Regions from separate parts of the Pseudomonas sp. B1-22 genome, predicted to be linked through region 4. Evidence: predicted binding sites of a transcription regulator. Region 4 holds the regulator's gene; each other region holds the start of a gene.
What was found. The regulator FliA, encoded in region 4, starts transcription of late flagellar genes. The targets are predictions, from matches to a motif close to CTAAAGTTTNNNNNNNNNNNGCCGNTAA.

Region 1 (3,975 bases), on a different contig from region 4:
AGCATCAGGCGCGAGGCAGCCTCGGCCGGCACGGCCAGCACCGCGGTACGCGGTGGGCGCGGGGTCTTGTCCTTCGGGTCGCCGCCGTTGCGGACCTGCCCATCGCTGGCGACGGCGATCTGCTCGCCATAGGTGAGAACCCGGACCCCGGGCAGCACCACCTGGGCACTGACGACACGGTCGGTACCCTGCTGATCCTTGACGAAGAGCATCACGTCGACGTAATCCCCCGGCAGCACGAAGCCCCCGCCGCCGATCACCTCGTCCACCGCGATGGCCATGGCCCGCTCATCCGGGCGAATGGTCCGCGCCAGCGGGCCGCCGGGCTCCATCAGCGCTGCGGAAAGAATGCTGCCGGCCGGCACCGCGACCCAGACGCGCTGCCCGATCAGCGCCTCGGGCTTGGGGTAACTGCCCGCCGGGGCGGTGTGCAGCAACTCGATGGCAAGATCGTCCTTGGCAATCACCGCCAGTGCCGCAAGATCGCGGCGCGCCACCACCACAGGCGTACGTTGCAGTTTGTCAGCCTCGGCCAACGCAGCGGGCGCGACCTCCTGCACGGCACCGGCGACCGGCGCCACCGGCTTTCCCACTGACAATCCCAGATAACCCACAACCCCGGCGCACAACAGCAACAGCCCGGCGAACACCATCAGCACCTTGCTATTCATGTCCACATCCTTGGCGTCATCGGGTAAGTGAACCTGGCGGTCCACAGCCTGATCGGAAGTCACAACACCGGTAGCTCCGGTATACGTCCTTCAGACCCTTATTGTTGTTTCGGCCCGACGAGGAAGTTCGATAAGAAGCATTCCTCATAATTAGTTTCTGCTTGTTCCAAAGCAGAATTTAGTTGCTGCGGTAATAGCGTCAAATGGCCACGAGAAAATTCCAATCCTCAGTTAGCTCTACTTCTCCATGACTATAACTTTGGTATTAGCGCTATTTGAGCAATTGCATTCCGCCATACTGAGCCTAGCCTGACGGTGAAGTCGGGGCGCCGCCCCGGAGGTGCCGCCAGGAGCAACCGCGATGAACCTGAACATCAAAGAGCTGACTCTGAAGTTCTATTGCAAGGCCAAGGCATTCGCAGCCGACAAGGAAGGGGCAACTGCGATTGAATATGCGGTTATCGCCGGGCTTATCGGGGTGGTCATCATTGCCGGGGCACGAATCCTCGGAACTGATATCAGCAACATGTTCACCGATATCGGCACCTCGCTACCGGCCGGGACTGCACCGTAACCGGAAATCGCGCCTGCGCAGCGTCACTAGAAAGCCTCGCCCCGGCCGCCATGAATGGCGGCCGGGTCCATTCCATTTTCAAATTAAAGTCTTCCGCCATCCCGCCGACACATCCTGCCTACCCCTTCGTTCCACCTGCAGGATGCTCTACCCATGCTTCGCTCGCTGTCCTTCGCCAAGAAGATTCTTCTGGCGGCCTCCCTCGTGGTCATCTTCGCCTTCGCCTGCTTCATCCTCTTCAACGACTTCCGCCAGCGCGAGGCGATCCACGACGCCACCGAATCCAAGCTCGCCGAAGTCGGCAGCCTGACGGCCAGCAACATCCAGAGCTGGCTGGAGGGCCGCATCCAGCTGGTGGAAAGCGAAGCTGCGCAGCTGGCGGACCAGGAGCCGACGCCTGAGCACATCCAGCACGTGCTGGAGCAGGCGGTGTTCAAGAAGAACTTCGAATCGGTCTACCTGGGCGAGGCGGCCAGCGGCGTGTTCACCATGCGCCCCTACGCACCGATGCCCGACGGCTATGACCCGCGCCAGCGCGGCTGGTACAAGGATGCGGTGGCCGCCGGCCGCCTGATCGTCACCGAGCCCTTCCTGGATGCCGGCACCAACGAGCAGATCCTCGCCATGTCCATGCCGGTGATGCGCAACGGCCAACTGGTCGGCGTCGCCGCCGGCGACATGAAGCTGGAAACCATCACCGCCATCATCAACTCGCTGAAGTTCGACGGTAACGGCTACGCCTTCCTGGTCAGCGACAGCGGCAAGATCCTGCTGCACCCGGACAGCCAGCAGATTTTCAAGAACCTCTCCGACATCTACCCGCAGGGCGCGCTGCAGGTGCGGGCCGGTGTGCAGGAGGTCAGCCTCAACGGTGACGAGCAACTGGTGTCCATGTCCCCGGTGAAGGGCCTGCCGGGCGTGACCTGGTACGTCGCCCTGGTGCTGGACAAGAGCGCGGCCTACGCCATGCTCAGCGACTTCCGTACCTCGGCGGTCATCGCCACGGTCATCGCCATCGTCGCCATCCTGTTCCTGCTGGGCATGCTGATCCGCGTGCTGATGGCGCCGCTGACCGACATGGGCCGCGCCATGCAGGACATCGCCCAGGGCGACGGCGACCTCACCCAGCGCCTGAAGGTCGCCAGCAACGACGAGTTCGGCGTGCTGGCCAACGCCTTCAACCGCTTCGTCGAACGCATCCACGAATCCATCCGCGAAGTCGCCTCCACCGCCCGCAGCCTGCATGACGTCTCGCAACTGGTGGTCAACGCCTCCAACTCGTCGATGAGCAACTCCGACGAGCAGGCCAACCGCACCAACAGCGTGGCTGCCGCGATCAACGAACTGGGCGCCGCCGCCCAGGAAATCGCCCGCAACGCCGCCGACGCTTCGCACCACGCCACCGATGCCTCGCACCAGGCCGGCGATGGCCGCCAGGTCGTCGAGCAGACCATCAGCGCGATGAACCTGCTGTCGGACAAGATCAGCTCCGCCTGCGCCAACATCGAGGCGCTGAACAGCCGCACGGTGAACATCGGCCAGATCCTCGAAGTGATCAAAGGCATCTCCGAGCAGACCAACCTGCTGGCCCTGAACGCCGCCATCGAAGCGGCCCGTGCCGGGGAAGCCGGCCGTGGTTTCGCCGTGGTGGCGGACGAGGTGCGCAACCTCGCCCACCGCGCCCAGGAGTCCGCCCAGGAAATCCAGAAGATGATCGAGGAGCTGCAGGTCGGCGCCCGCGAGGCCGTGGACACCATGACCGAGAGCCAGCGCTACAGCCTGGAAAGCGTGGAGATCGCCAACCGCGCCGGCGAGCGCCTGGCCAGCGTCACCCACCGCATCGGCGAGATCGACTCGATGAACCAGTCGGTGGCCACCGCCACCGAGGAACAGACCGCCGTGGTCGACTCGCTGAACATGGACATCACCGAGATCAACACGCTGAACCAGGAAGGCGTGGAAAACCTCCAGGCCACCCTGCGTGCCTGCGCCGACCTGGAGAACCAGGCCGGACGTCTGCGCCAGCTGGTGGACAGCTTCCGCATCTGATTCCGCTGAAAACGAAAAAGGCGCCCGAGGGCGCCTTTTTTGTTGGTGCTCACCTGTAGGAGCGCGCCACGCGCGCGATCGCGGGCATGGCCCGCTCCTACAAGGGAATATCGGCGTCTGCCCCTACCGTTCGTCCCTCTGCCTCAAGCTTTTCGACAAGCGGCCGAAAGCAAAGATGAAGGTCCGCGAGAACAACGAATGCAGGCGGACCCGAAACCACCACTGGCACATGGGAGTGCCGGCCCCGCCCGCCCGGCTATCCGCCGCGCCGGCTTCGTCCGCTCCGTCACCATACGGACGGGCGCACCCTGGCGACATCGGATCTGTCGCCCGGACCCACGCCGTTCTGGCATCCCACTACTTCCGGACTCGACGCAGCATGATCAAGAGCCTGAAATTCAGCCATAAGATCCTCCTGGCCGCCTCGCTTGTGGTTTTCTCCGCTTTCGCCCTCTTCACCCTCTACAACGACTACCTGCAGCGCAACGCGATCCGCGACGATCTCGAAGACTACCAGCGGGAAATGGGCACGGTGACCGCCAGCAATATCCAGAACTGGCTGAGCGGCCGGATACTGCTGGTCGAGAGCACCGCGCAGACCATCGCCCGCGACAGCGCCCCGGACAAGCTTGCCGCACTGCTGGAACAGAACACCCTGCGCAGCACGTTCAACTACACCTA
Region 2 (3,975 bases), on a different contig from region 4:
TTGGCCCCCTCCTTCGGACTGACGCTCGCCTCGGGCTGCGCCTCGACCTGCGGATTCAAGGTCTTGTCCGGCGCCGGCGTCGGCGTGCCGCCCAGGTCGATCACATAGGGGCTGGCGCTTTCGGTAAAGCCGATCGGGTCCTGGAAGTAGCCGGAGATGGCCTTCTTCTGTTCCGGCGTGGCCGAAGACAGCAGCCAGAGCACGAGGAAGAACGCCATCATGGCGGTGGCGAAGTCCGCGAAGGCGATCTTCCACGAACCGCCATGGTGGCCCGCGGCGTAGCGCTTGACGCGCTTGACGATGATCGGCTGGTTGTTATCCATCGTTTAGCGACCGCGCACAGCCTGCTCGAGCTCGGCAAAGCTCGGACGATGCGCCGGCAGCAGCACCTTGCGACCGAACTCCACGGCCAGCGACGGCGGCATGCCCGAGGCGGAGGCGACCAGGCAGGCCTTGATGGCTTCGTACAGGTTCAGCTCTTCCTTGGCGTCATGCTCCAGGGCGTTGGACAACGGGCCGACGAAACCGTAGGCAGCGAGAATACCGAGGAAGGTACCCACCAGTGCGGCGGCGACGTGGTGGCCGATCTCGGCCTGGCTGCCCTGGCCGAGCAGGGCCATGGTGATCACGATGCCCAGCACCGCGGCGACGATACCGAAACCCGGCAGGGCGTCGGCGACGCGGGTCACGGCATGGGCGGGATGCTCGAAGTCTTCCTTGAGGCTGCCCAGTTCCATGTCGAACAGGCCTTCGAGTTCGTGGGGCGCCATGTTGCCGGAGGACATGATGCGCAGGTAATCGCAGATGTACGCGGTCATGCGGTCGTCCTTGAGCACCGCCGGGTACTTGCTGAAGATCGGACTGGCGCCCGGGTCCTCGACGTCCGCCTCGATCGCCATCATGCCCTCGCGGCGGCTCTTGTTGAGCACCTCGTAGAGCATGCCCAGCACTTCCAGGTAGAAGGTGTGGGTGAAGCGGTTGCTGAACATCTTCGGTGCTTTCTTGAGCACCGTCATGAAGGTGCTGCCCGGGTTCGCCTGAAGGAAGGCACCCAGCGCCGCGCCGCCGATGATCAGCACTTCGAACGGCTGGATGATGGCCGCGATCTTGCCGCCGGAGAGCAGATATCCGCCGAGTACGCTGCCCAGGATGACGATGATGCCGATGATTTTTGACATGGGGACCGGACTGAAACTGTGAACAGAATGAGAGGCATGATTCCCGCCTCCCTGTTGTTATCGGAGATTTCGGGCAAGACTATAGGCCGAAAACACTAAAAACCAGTTCGGCGCCTCACGCATGCCCAAACCCGTGCCTACCCCAGAGCGTCTCGCGGACTGGCTCTCCCTGCTGGAAGAGCTGCCGCTGCCCGTCCCCCAGGAGCACCGCGACGAGATTCGCCGGGCGCTGAACGACAGCCGCCGCTCGATCCGCGACATCTCCGACCTGCTGCAGGACTGCCCGACCCTGGCCTTCGCCATCCTGCGCGAGGCCAATCGCGCCGAGAGTGCCCGCGACAATCCGGCGGAAAGCCTGGAAGTCGCCCTCAACCGCCTGGGCCTGGCACGCGTCATCCATTTGCTCGACCGCCTGCCGTCGATGCCCGAGGCGCAGATGCCCCGCGCGCTGAGCCAACTGCTGCTGATCAGCCGCCACGCCATGCAGCAGGCCAGCGGCCTGTTTGCCAACCGCCTGGCGCGGCTCTGGCAGGAAATCCACTGGGGCAGCCTGTTCACCCTCGCCCCGCTCTGGGCGCTGGCCACGGCCAAGCCGGAACTGCTGGAGACCTGGCAACGCCAGGTCTACGGCCTGGGGCGCTGCAGCAGCGAAGTCGAGCAGGAGCTGCTCGGCACCCGCCTGCTGCCGCTGTGCCAGGCCCTGGCAGAGCGCTGGCGGCTGCCGGACTGGGTCGCCCAGGGCTACGCGCTGCTCAGCGACGACAAGCGCCTGCTGGTGCGCGCCCTGCACGTGGCCCACACCGAAACCCAGCCGCTCGGCCAGCAACAGCGCCTGGACGCTGACCCGGAGTTGCAGCGCTGGCTGACCCGCCCGGCCAATACCATCCTGCTGGCCAACAGCCTGGCCACTGCGGCCCACCAATCCTGGGGCGGCGTGCACATGCTGCGCTGGCAGCGCCTGACCAGCCTCTACCTGCAAATGCCGCTGGAAGAGCTGCAACAAACCGTCCACGGCCTGGCCGCGCAGAGCGCCCGCCGGCACGCCCGGCCGCTGCTCTGGCACCCGGCCGAGGCCCTGCTCTGGCCCTGGGAGGCCCGCCGCTGGCTGAATGGTCCCAAGCCCGAGGAGCCGGCCAAGGCGCCCGACACCCTCGCCCAATGGCGCCAGCACTGTGCGCGTCTGCTGCAGACGCCCAGCCCGTTCGGCAACGCCGTGCAATTGCTCGACTGCGCCGAATCGGCCCTGCAGGCCTGCGGGCTGCAACGCGGCCTGATCCTGCTCGCCGACAAGGGCGGCAGCTGGCTGCAGGCACGCCGGCAGTTCGGGCTCGCCGCAGAAGCCAGTGAACTCAAGCTGGAGGTCGCCGCCAGCCCGCTGCTGCGCAAACTCCTGCAACAACCCGGACAGCTGCGCCTGAGCCCGGCGAACATGGCCGACTTTTCCGCCGTGCTGCCCGGCGCGCTAAAGGCGCTGCTGCCCAGCGAACACCTGCTGCTGCGCTCGCTGGGCAATGGCAGCCGGGTGGTCATGCTGCTGGCCGCCGACCGCGACGGCCAGCCGTTGAGCGACCTGCACGCCCAGGCCTTCGGCCGCACCGCGCAGTGCATCGAACACGCTGTCCGGCAGATGTCCCGCGGCGCCTCCTGAGCCGCGCGGCGTTCGCCGGGATTTCCGGTACACTGGCGCCCCTTTAGACTATCGCCCCTCAATGGGCAGCCCAGGGCCGCCAGCTCACGCCGCCTCCACCATCACGGTGGGCCGACCGCCGTACCGGGAGACTCCGACATGTCCGCCTTCTCCGCTCTGCCCCTGGTGATCGAACCGGCTGACCTCGCCAGCCGCCTCGACGCCGCCGACCTGATCCTGGTCGACCTGACCAGCGCCGCACGCTACGCCGAAGGCCACATCCCCGGCGCCCGCTTCGTCGCCCCGGCGCGCACCCAACTGGGCGGCACTCCGGCGCCGGGCCTGCTGCCGGCCAAGTCCGACCTCGAAGCGCTGTTCGGCGAGCTGGGCCACAATCCCGATGCCGTCTACGTGGTCTACGACGACGAAGGTGGCGGCTGGGCCGGCCGCTTCATCTGGCTGCTGGATGTGATCGGTCACCACAAATACCACTACGTCGACGGCGGCCTGCACGCCTGGCTCGCCGATGGCCTGCCGCTGAGCCAGGAGGTCCCGGCGCCGGCCGGCGGCCCGTTGCCGCTGACCCTGCACGACGAGCCCACCGCCACTCGCGAATACCTGCAGAGCCGCCTGGGCGCCGCCGACCTGGCCATCTGGGATGCCCGCAACCCCAGCGAATACAGCGGCCAGAAAGTCCTCGCCGCCAAGGGCGGGCACGTACCGGGCGCCGTCAATTTCGAATGGACCGCCGGCATGGACCCGGCCCGCGCCCTGCGCATCCGTACCGATATGCCGCAGATTCTCCAGAGCCTGGGCATCACCCCGGACAAGGAAGTGATCACCCACTGCCAGACCCACCACCGCTCCGGCTTCACCTACCTGGTGGCCAAGGCCCTCGGCTATCCGCGGGTCAAGGGCTACGCCGGCTCCTGGTCGGAATGGGGCAACCACCCCGACACCCCTGTAGAGGTTTAAGGAATGTCGTTCAAAGATCGTCTGTTCATCCTCGCCCAGTACCTGCTGCCGCATCACCTGCTGTCGCGCCTGATCGGCTGCGCCGCCGAGTGCCGCGCGCCCTGGTTCAAGGACCGCCTGATTCCCTGGTTCGCCCGTCGCTACCAGGTGGACATGCGTGAAGCCCAGGTCGAGGACCTGCGTGCCTACGAGCAC
Region 3 (3,975 bases), on a different contig from region 4:
GGCGGGAAGATGGTCGCCGGCGTCCGCCGAACCCGCAGAAGCAGCTGCTGGAGTGCTGGCGCGCGGTCTATGCGCAGGTGCGTGCCGAGGTACCCGGCACGCTGGCCATCGGCGGCAAATCCATGGGCGGGCGCATGGCCAGCCTGCTGGCGGACGAGCTGGGCGCCGATGCGCTGGTCTGCCTGGGCTATCCCTTCTACGCCGCCGGCAAGCCGGAGAAGCCGCGCGTGGCGCACCTGGCCGAATTGACGACGCCGGCCCTGATCGTCCAGGGCGAACGCGATGCGCTGGGTGATCGACCCACGGTTGAGGGCTACGCCTTGTCGCCGGCCATCCGGCTGCACTGGCTGGCGGCTGCCGACCATGACCTCAAGCCGCTCAAGGCTTCGGGGCTGACCCATGGGCAGCATCTGGACGCGACGGCGGAGTCTGTCGGCGAATTCCTGAGGAATTTGCCCGGCTGAATGAAAAAGCCCGTCTCAAGGACGGGCTTTTTCATTCAGGTCATCGCACTTCAGCGATTGAACCGCTCCACCAGCGAATACTGGCGGTGCGCGGTCTGCGTCAGTTCCTCGCTGAGCTGCGCAGTGCGCTGTGCTTCGCCGGAAGTCTGGTCGGCCAGGTCGGCGATGGTACTGATGTTGCGATTGATCTCTTCAGCCACCGCGCTCTGTTCTTCGGCTGCGGCGGCGATCTGGGTGGTCATCTCGGTGATGTTGGCCACCGCGTCGCTGATGCCCACCAGGGCGTTGTCGGCACGCAGTACCCGCTCCACGCCTTCGTCGGCCTGACGGCGGCCGGCCTCCATTGCGCGCACAGCCTCGGTGGCGGTGTTCTGCAGGTTGGCGATCAACTGGTGGATCTGCCCGGTGGATTCGGCGGTGCGCTGGGCCAGGGAGCGGACCTCGTCGGCCACCACGGCGAAGCCCCGGCCCATTTCGCCGGCGCGGGCGGCCTCGATGGCGGCGTTGAGCGCCAGCAGGTTGGTCTGGTCGGCGATGCCCTTGATCACATCCACCACGCCGCCGATTTCATTGCTGTCGCGGGCGAGCTGGCTGACCGCTTCGCCGGTTTCGCCCACCGAGCTGGACAGGCGCTGCATGGCTTCGCGGGTTTCCGCGGCGATCAGCCGACCCTGGCTGGTCAGGTCGTTGGCCTGGCGGGTGGCGTCGGCGGTGCGCTGTACGTTGTCGGCCACTTCCTGGGTGGTGGCGGCCATCTGGTTGACCGCCGTGGCCACCTGTTCGGTCTCCTGGCGCTGGCGATCCAGGCCGGCGGAGCTGTGGTGCGCCAGGGTGTCGGCTTCGCGGGCCTGTTCGGTCAGGGATTCGGCCGTGTCCTGCAGACGGGTCAGGCAGGTTTTCAGGCGCGCTTCCTGGCTGAGGATGGACATTTCCAGCCGCGCCTGCGCGCCACGGCTGTCGGTGTACATCTGCGCGATCAGCGGATCGGAGGTGGTCTGTTCGGCCAGCTGCAGCAGACGCTTGAGGCCGCGTTGCTGCCAGCTCAGGCCAGCGAGGCCCAGCGGAATCGAGAGCAGCGCGGCGAGCAGGAAGCCCCAGTGAGAGTCCAGCCAGGCGCCGATGAGGAAGGCGATCTGGCCGATCAGGATGAACGGCAGCCAGTCCAGCAGCACGGGCAACCAGCGGTCGCGGCTGGGGATGGCCGATTTGCCGGCGTTGATTCGCGCGTACAGCGCCTCGGCGCGGCGCACCTGCTCGGCGGTGGGCTTCACCCGCACCGACTCGAAGCCGACGATTTCGTTGCGCTCGAAGACCGGCGTGACATAGGCGCTGACCCAGTAGTGGTCGCCGTTCTTGCAGCGGTTCTTGACGATGCCCATCCATGGCCGGCCCTTCTTCAGGGTGCCCCACATGTGCGCGAAGACCGCCGGCGGCACGTCCGGGTGGCGCACCAGGTTGTGCGGCGCGCCCAGCAGTTCCTCGCGGGAGAAGCCGCTGACGGCGGTGAAGGCGTCGTTGGAGTAGGTGATCACGCCACGGGCGTCGGTGGTGGAGATCAGTCGCTGGTCGGCGGGGAAGGTGCGTTCACGCTGGGTGATCGGCTGGTTGTTGCGCATGGGAGGAGAATTCCACAGCAGAAGCAAATCGCTTGGTCAGGCTATCGGCCGCCGGACCGGCAAGTTGATGGTTGTTTCGGAAAAATGTCAGAGCAGCACAGGACGATAGCTGGGTGCCATCAGTCACGGAATCCTGCGAAAGTCGCGGGCGGCCCATTGCGGGCCGCCGCGTTGGGGCTCAGATCAGGCTGCGCAGCACATAGTGGAGGATGCCGCCGGCCTTGAAGTACTCGACCTCGTTCTGGGTGTCGATGCGGCAGAGCACCTCGAAGCTGTCCTGGCTGCCGTCCTCGCGCGTCACCCCGACCTTGAGGCTCATGTGTGGCTTCAGCTCACCGGACAGCCCGCTGATGCTCAGCACTTCCTTGCCGGTCAGTTTCAGGGCCTTGCGATCCTGACCGTCCTTGAACTGCAGCGGCAGTACACCCATGCCCACCAGGTTGGAACGGTGGATGCGCTCGAAGCTCTCGGCGATCACCGCTTTCACGCCCAGCAGGTTGGTGCCCTTGGCCGCCCAGTCGCGGGACGAACCGGTGCCGTATTCCTTGCCGGCGATGATCACCAGGGGCGTGCCGTCCTGCTGATAGCGCATGGCGGCGTCGTAGATCGCCAGCTTGTCGCCGCTTGGGACGTAGAGCGTGTTGCCGCCTTCCTCGCCGCCGAGCATCTCGTTCTTGATGCGGATGTTGGCGAAGGTGCCGCGCATCATCACTTCATGGTTCCCACGCCGCGAACCGTAGGAGTTGAAATCGGCGTAGGCCACGCCGTGCTCGCTGAGGTAGCGGCCGGCGGGGCTGTCCTTCTTGATATTGCCGGCGGGGGAGATGTGGTCGGTGGTCACCGAGTCGCCCAATACCGCCAGGATGCGAGCTTTGTGGATGTCCTCGACCTTCGGCGGCGCCTCGGCGATGTGCTCGAAGAAGGGCGGGTGCTGGATATAGGTGGAATCGTCCTGCCAGGTGTAGGTCTGGGCGGCCGGCACCTGGATCGCACGCCATTTCTCGTCACCCTGGAAGACCTCGGCGTACTCCTTGTGGAACATCGCCGTGTCTACTTTCTGAATGGCCTCGGCAATTTCCTGCTGGGTTGGCCAGATGTCCTTCAGATAGACCGGCTTGCCGTCCTTGCCCATGCCCAGCGGGTCCTTGGTCAGGTCGGTGCGTACTGTGCCGGCCAGTGCGTAGGCGACCACCAATGGCGGTGAAGCCAGCCAGTTGGTCTTCACCAGCGGGTGCACGCGGCCTTCGAAGTTGCGGTTGCCCGAGAGCACCGAGGCGACGGTCAGATCGGCCTGCTGGATGGCTTTCTCGATCGGCTCCAGCAGTGGCCCGGAGTTGCCGATGCAGGTGGTGCAACCGTAGCCCACCAGATCGAAGCCCAGTTCGTCCAGATAGCGGGTCAGGCCGGCGGCGCGGAAGTAGTCGGTGACCACCTTGGAACCGGGCGCCAGTGAGCTCTTCACCCAGGGCTTGCGCTGCAGGCCCTTCTCCAGCGCCTTCTTCGCCAGCAGGCCGGCGGCCATCATCACGCTGGGGTTGGAGGTGTTGGTGCAGGAGGTGATGGCGGCGATCACCACCGCGCCGTTCTTCAGCCGATAGGTCTGGCCGTCGTGCTGGTAGTCGGCCTCGCCGGTCTGTGCCGCCGCGCCCACGGCGGTGCCACCGCCACCCTCGCTGAGCAGGCGGCCTTCCTCGGTGGCGGCGGGCTTGACCTGCAGGCCGAGGAAGTCGTCGAAGGCCTGGCTGACATGGCCAAGGGCGACGCGGTCCTGCGGGCGCTTGGGCCCGGCCAGGCTGGCCTCGACGTCGCCCATGTCCAGTTGCAGGCTGTCGGTGAACACCGGTTCGTGGCCTTTCTCGCGCCACAGGCCCTGCGCCTTGCTGTAGGCCTCCACC
Region 4 (3,975 bases):
TTTCGTCGAGGCGCGCGGTGTCCACGCGCACCGTGGTTTCCGCCTCGTTCGCCGGCTTCTCGGCGGCGGCGGCACGCGGAGCCTCGGCGGGCTTGGCGACCGCCTTGGCCGCAGCGGGTGCCGCGGCAGCCTTGGCCGGCTGCGGCGCGGCGGCCGGTTTGGCAACGGGCTTGGCGGCGGCGACCGGCTCTTCCTTCGCGCCGGTGAACTGGCCCTTGCCGTGCAGCTCGTCGAGCAGCTTCTCGAATTCGTCGTCGGTGATGTTGTCGTCGCCACCGGCAGCGGGTGCCTCGGCGGCTTTCTCGATTTTTTCCACAGGGGCGGCGGCCACCGGCTCATCCTTCGCACCGGTGAACTGGCCCTTGCCATGCAGCTGGTCGAGCAGCGCTTCGAACTCGTCGTCGGTGATGTCGTCACCCGAGCTGGCGGCCGGCGCGGCTTCGCTCGCGGCAGGCGCGGCGCTGGCGGGCGACTGGGCCCCACCGAACTGGCCCTTGCCGTGCAGCTGGTCGAGCAGCGCCTCGAATTCGTCATCGGTGATGTCGTCGCCACCCGCGCCAATCGGTGCAGCCGGTGCGTCGGCGGTCGGTTCGAGAGCATCCATCAGTTGCTCGAACTCGGCATCGGTGATGTCGCCGTAGGCGGCGGGAGCTTCCGCAACCGGCTCAGGCTCGACGGCTTGCGGTGCTTCGGCCGGCTCGCTGCCACCCGGCTCGGCCAGGCGCGACAGCGCGGCCAGCAGCTCGGGAGTCGCCGGAGTCGGCTCTTCGGCATCGCGCACCTGCTGGAACATCACGTTGACGGTATCCAGCGCCTGCAGGACCACGTCCATGAGCTCGGCGTCCACACGGCGTTCGCCCTTGCGCAGGATGTCGAACACGTTCTCGGCGATGTGGCAGCACTCCACCAACGCGTTCAGCTGGAGGAAGCCCGCGCCACCCTTGACGGTGTGGAACCCACGGAAAATCGCATTGAGCAGGTCCATGTCATCGGGTCGGCTTTCCAGCTCGACCAGTTGCTCGGACAGCTGCTCGAGGATCTCGCCGGCCTCCACCAGAAAGTCCTGGAGGATCTCGTCATCGGCGTCGAAGCTCATTCGGTGCTCCCTCTACAGCGTCAGCGGACGCTTAAAAACCAAGGCTGGACAACAGGTCGTCGACATCGTCCTGACCGGATACGACGTCCTTTCTTGTATCGGCAGCGATTTGCGGACCTTCACCCTTGGACGATCTTTCTTTTTCGACGGCCTCGCTCATGCCCTGGTAGTCATGCTCGATGCCCGCGTAGCGGTCCACCTGGCCGGCCATCCAGACCAGCTTGACCAGGTTCGACTCGACCTCGGTGACCAGCTTGGTGACGCGCTTGATCACCTGACCGGTGAGGTCCTGGAAGTCCTGCGCCAGAAGAATGTCGTTGAGGTGCGCGGAAAGCTTGCGGCTGTCCTGGGCGCTGATGTAGAGGAATTGCTCGACGCGCTTGGCCAGCTCGCGGAAGGCCTCCGGGCCCAGCTCGCGGCGCATGAAGCGCGCCCAGTCTTCCTGCAGTTCCTTGGCCTGGGTCTCGATGTGCATGACCACCGGGGTGCACTCTTCCACCAGGTCCATGGTGCGGTTGGCCGCCTTCTCGGTCATCTTCACCACGTAGGAGAGACGATCGGTGGCGTCGGCGATCTGCGACATCTCCTCGGCGTGGCGGGAGTTGGGGTCGATCTGGAAGTTGACGATGGCATTGTGCAGCTCGCGGGTGAGCTTGCCGACTTCCTGGTAAAGCCCGCGATCGCGCGCCTGGTTGAGCTCGGAGATCAGCTGCACGGCGGTCTGGACTTCGCCGCGTTCGAGGCAGTCGACCAATTCGCGCGCGTGTTTTTTCAGGGTCGACTCGAAGTCACCCGCGGATTCGTTGAGATCCATGACGCCCTCTCTGTCAGCCTCAGCTGCCGACCCGCTCGAAAATCTTCTCGATCTTTTCTTTCAGCACCTGAGCGGTGAAAGGCTTGACCACATAGCCGTTGACCCCGGCCTGGGCCGCTTCGATGATCTGGTCGCGCTTGGCCTCGGCGGTGACCATCAGCACCGGCAGGTGCTTCAGGCGCTCGTCGGCACGCACAGCGCGCAACAGGTCGATGCCGGTCATGCCGGGCATGTTCCAGTCGGTGACGAGGAAGTCGAAGTTGCCGCTGTGCAGCATCGGCAGCGCAGTGGTGCCGTCGTCGGCCTCTGCGGTGTTGGTGAACCCCAGGTCACGCAGGAGGTTCTTGATGATGCGCCTCATCGTGGAGAAGTCGTCCACGATGAGAATTTTCATATTCTTGTCCAAACCGACCTCCATCGATACCAGGCACGTCCTGGCGGGCGTGCCGTCAATTCATTGAGCGGCGTGCGCTCATCCCGTGTGGGCGGCGTCAAAGGGACGTCGCCCGAAAGAATTCTGAAATCTAAATCTGAAGCCTACGAAAAAGCCGACGCGAAACTACCCGAACCTCAGTGCGCGCGCCACTCCGCCAGACGCGCCCGCAGGCGCGCGGCGCACTGGCTGTGCAGCTGACTGACCCGGGACTCGCTGACGCCCAGCACTTCGCCGATCTCCTTGAGGTTGAGCTCCTCGTCGTAGTACAGGGCCAGCACCAGCCGCTCGCGCTCGGGCAGCTTGGTAATGGCATCGGCCAGCGCCGCCTGGAAGCGTTCGTCTTCCAGGCCGTGGGAGGGCTCGCTGCCCTGGTGCGAAGCGTCTTCGGCCAGGCCGCTGCCCTGCTCGCCGTCCTGCAGCAGATCGTCGAAGCTGTACAGGCGGCTGCCCTGGGTGTCGCTCAGGATGCCGTAATACTCTTCGAGGCTCATATTGAGTTCGGCAGCAACTTCCTGATCTTTAGCGTCACGACCGGTTCTGGCCTCGACGGCGCGGATGGCGTCACTGACCATGCGGGAATTGCGGTGCACCGAACGCGGGGCCCAGTCGCCCTTGCGCACTTCGTCGAGCATGGCGCCACGGATGCGGATGCCGGCATAGGTCTCGAAGCTCGCGCCCTTGCCGGCGTCGTATTTCTTCGCCGCTTCCAGCAGGCCGATCATGCCGGCCTGCATCAGGTCCTCCACCTGCACGCTGGCCGGCAGACGGCCCAGCAGGTGATAGGCGATACGCTTGACCAGCGGCGCGTACCGCTGGATCAGTTGGTCCTGGGAGTTCTGCGCCTGCGCCTTGCTGTACATACGCGCTCCGGAGGCCGTCATCATACGGCCGAACCCGTGGTCGGATGCTGCACCAGGCGCTCGACGAAGAACTCCAGGTGCCCACGCGGGTTGGCCGGCAGCGGCCAGCTGTCGACTTTCTGCGCTATCGCGCGGAAGGCCAGGGAAGCCTTGCTGCGCGGGAACGCCTCATACACCGAACGCTGCTTCTGCACCGCCTTGCGAACCGACTCATCGTACGGAATGGCGCCGACGTACTGCAGCGCCACATCGAGGAAGCGGTCGGTGACCTTGGTCAGCTTGGCGAACAGGTTGCGGCCCTCCTGGGGGCTGTGGGCCATGTTCGCCAGCACACGGAAGCGGGTCATGCCGTAGTCGCGGTTGAGCAGCTTGATCAAAGCGTAGGCGTCGGTGATGGAAGTAGGTTCATCACAAACGACCAGCAGCACTTCCTGGGCGGCGCGAACGAAGCTCACCACCGAGTCGCCGATGCCGGCGGCGGTGTCCACCACCAGTACGTCGATGTTGTCGCTGATGTCACTGAAGGCCTGGATCAGGCCGGCGTGCTGCATCGGCGTGAGGTGCACCATGCTCTGCGTGCCGGAAGCCGCCGGGACGATGCGCACGCCGCCGGGCCCCTGGAGGATCACGTCGCGCAGGTCGCACTCGCCTTCGATCACATCGGCCAGCGTGCGCTTGGGCGTCAGGCCCAGCAGCACGTCGACGTTGGCCAGGCCCAGGTCGGCGTCCAGCAGCATGACGCGGCGGCCGAGGTCGGCCAGCGCCAGCG

Region 1: a site for FliA is predicted at 1,329-1,356, ahead of ACQ5BL_RS22385 (methyl-accepting chemotaxis protein). Genes of this name have one in related genera too.
Region 2: a site for FliA is predicted at 1,236-1,263, ahead of motA (flagellar motor stator protein MotA). Genes of this name have one in related genera too.
Region 3: a site for FliA is predicted at 2,122-2,149, ahead of ACQ5BL_RS03905 (methyl-accepting chemotaxis protein). Genes of this name have one in related genera too.

What each region holds. Positions count from the first base shown of each region.
Region 1 covers NZ_JBCHVH010000006.1:82,699-86,673, forward strand. Annotated here, with positions in the region: gene cpaB (Flp pilus assembly protein CpaB) at 1-671, opposite strand, end outside; gene ACQ5BL_RS22380 (Flp family type IVb pilin) at 1,045-1,245, shown strand; gene ACQ5BL_RS22385 (methyl-accepting chemotaxis protein) at 1,399-3,294, shown strand; gene ACQ5BL_RS22390 (methyl-accepting chemotaxis protein) at 3,674-3,975, shown strand, end outside.
Region 2 covers NZ_JBCHVH010000003.1:479,527-483,501, reverse strand. Annotated here, with positions in the region: gene motB (flagellar motor protein MotB) at 1-323, opposite strand, end outside; gene motA (flagellar motor stator protein MotA) at 327-1,178, opposite strand; gene ACQ5BL_RS14105 (HDOD domain-containing protein) at 1,300-2,826, shown strand; gene rhdA (thiosulfate sulfurtransferase) at 2,965-3,780, shown strand; gene asd (archaetidylserine decarboxylase) at 3,784-3,975, shown strand, end outside.
Region 3 covers NZ_JBCHVH010000001.1:825,084-829,058, forward strand. Annotated here, with positions in the region: gene ACQ5BL_RS03900 (alpha/beta family hydrolase) at 1-464, shown strand, start outside; gene ACQ5BL_RS03905 (methyl-accepting chemotaxis protein) at 515-2,080, opposite strand; gene acnA (aconitate hydratase AcnA) at 2,259-3,975, opposite strand, start outside.
Region 4 covers NZ_JBCHVH010000002.1:225,076-229,050, forward strand. Annotated here, with positions in the region: gene ACQ5BL_RS07925 (chemotaxis protein CheA) at 1-1,096, opposite strand, end outside; gene ACQ5BL_RS07930 (protein phosphatase CheZ) at 1,128-1,910, opposite strand; gene ACQ5BL_RS07935 (chemotaxis response regulator CheY) at 1,930-2,304, opposite strand; gene fliA (RNA polymerase sigma factor FliA) at 2,481-3,230, opposite strand; gene fleN (flagellar synthesis regulator FleN) at 3,227-3,975, opposite strand, start outside.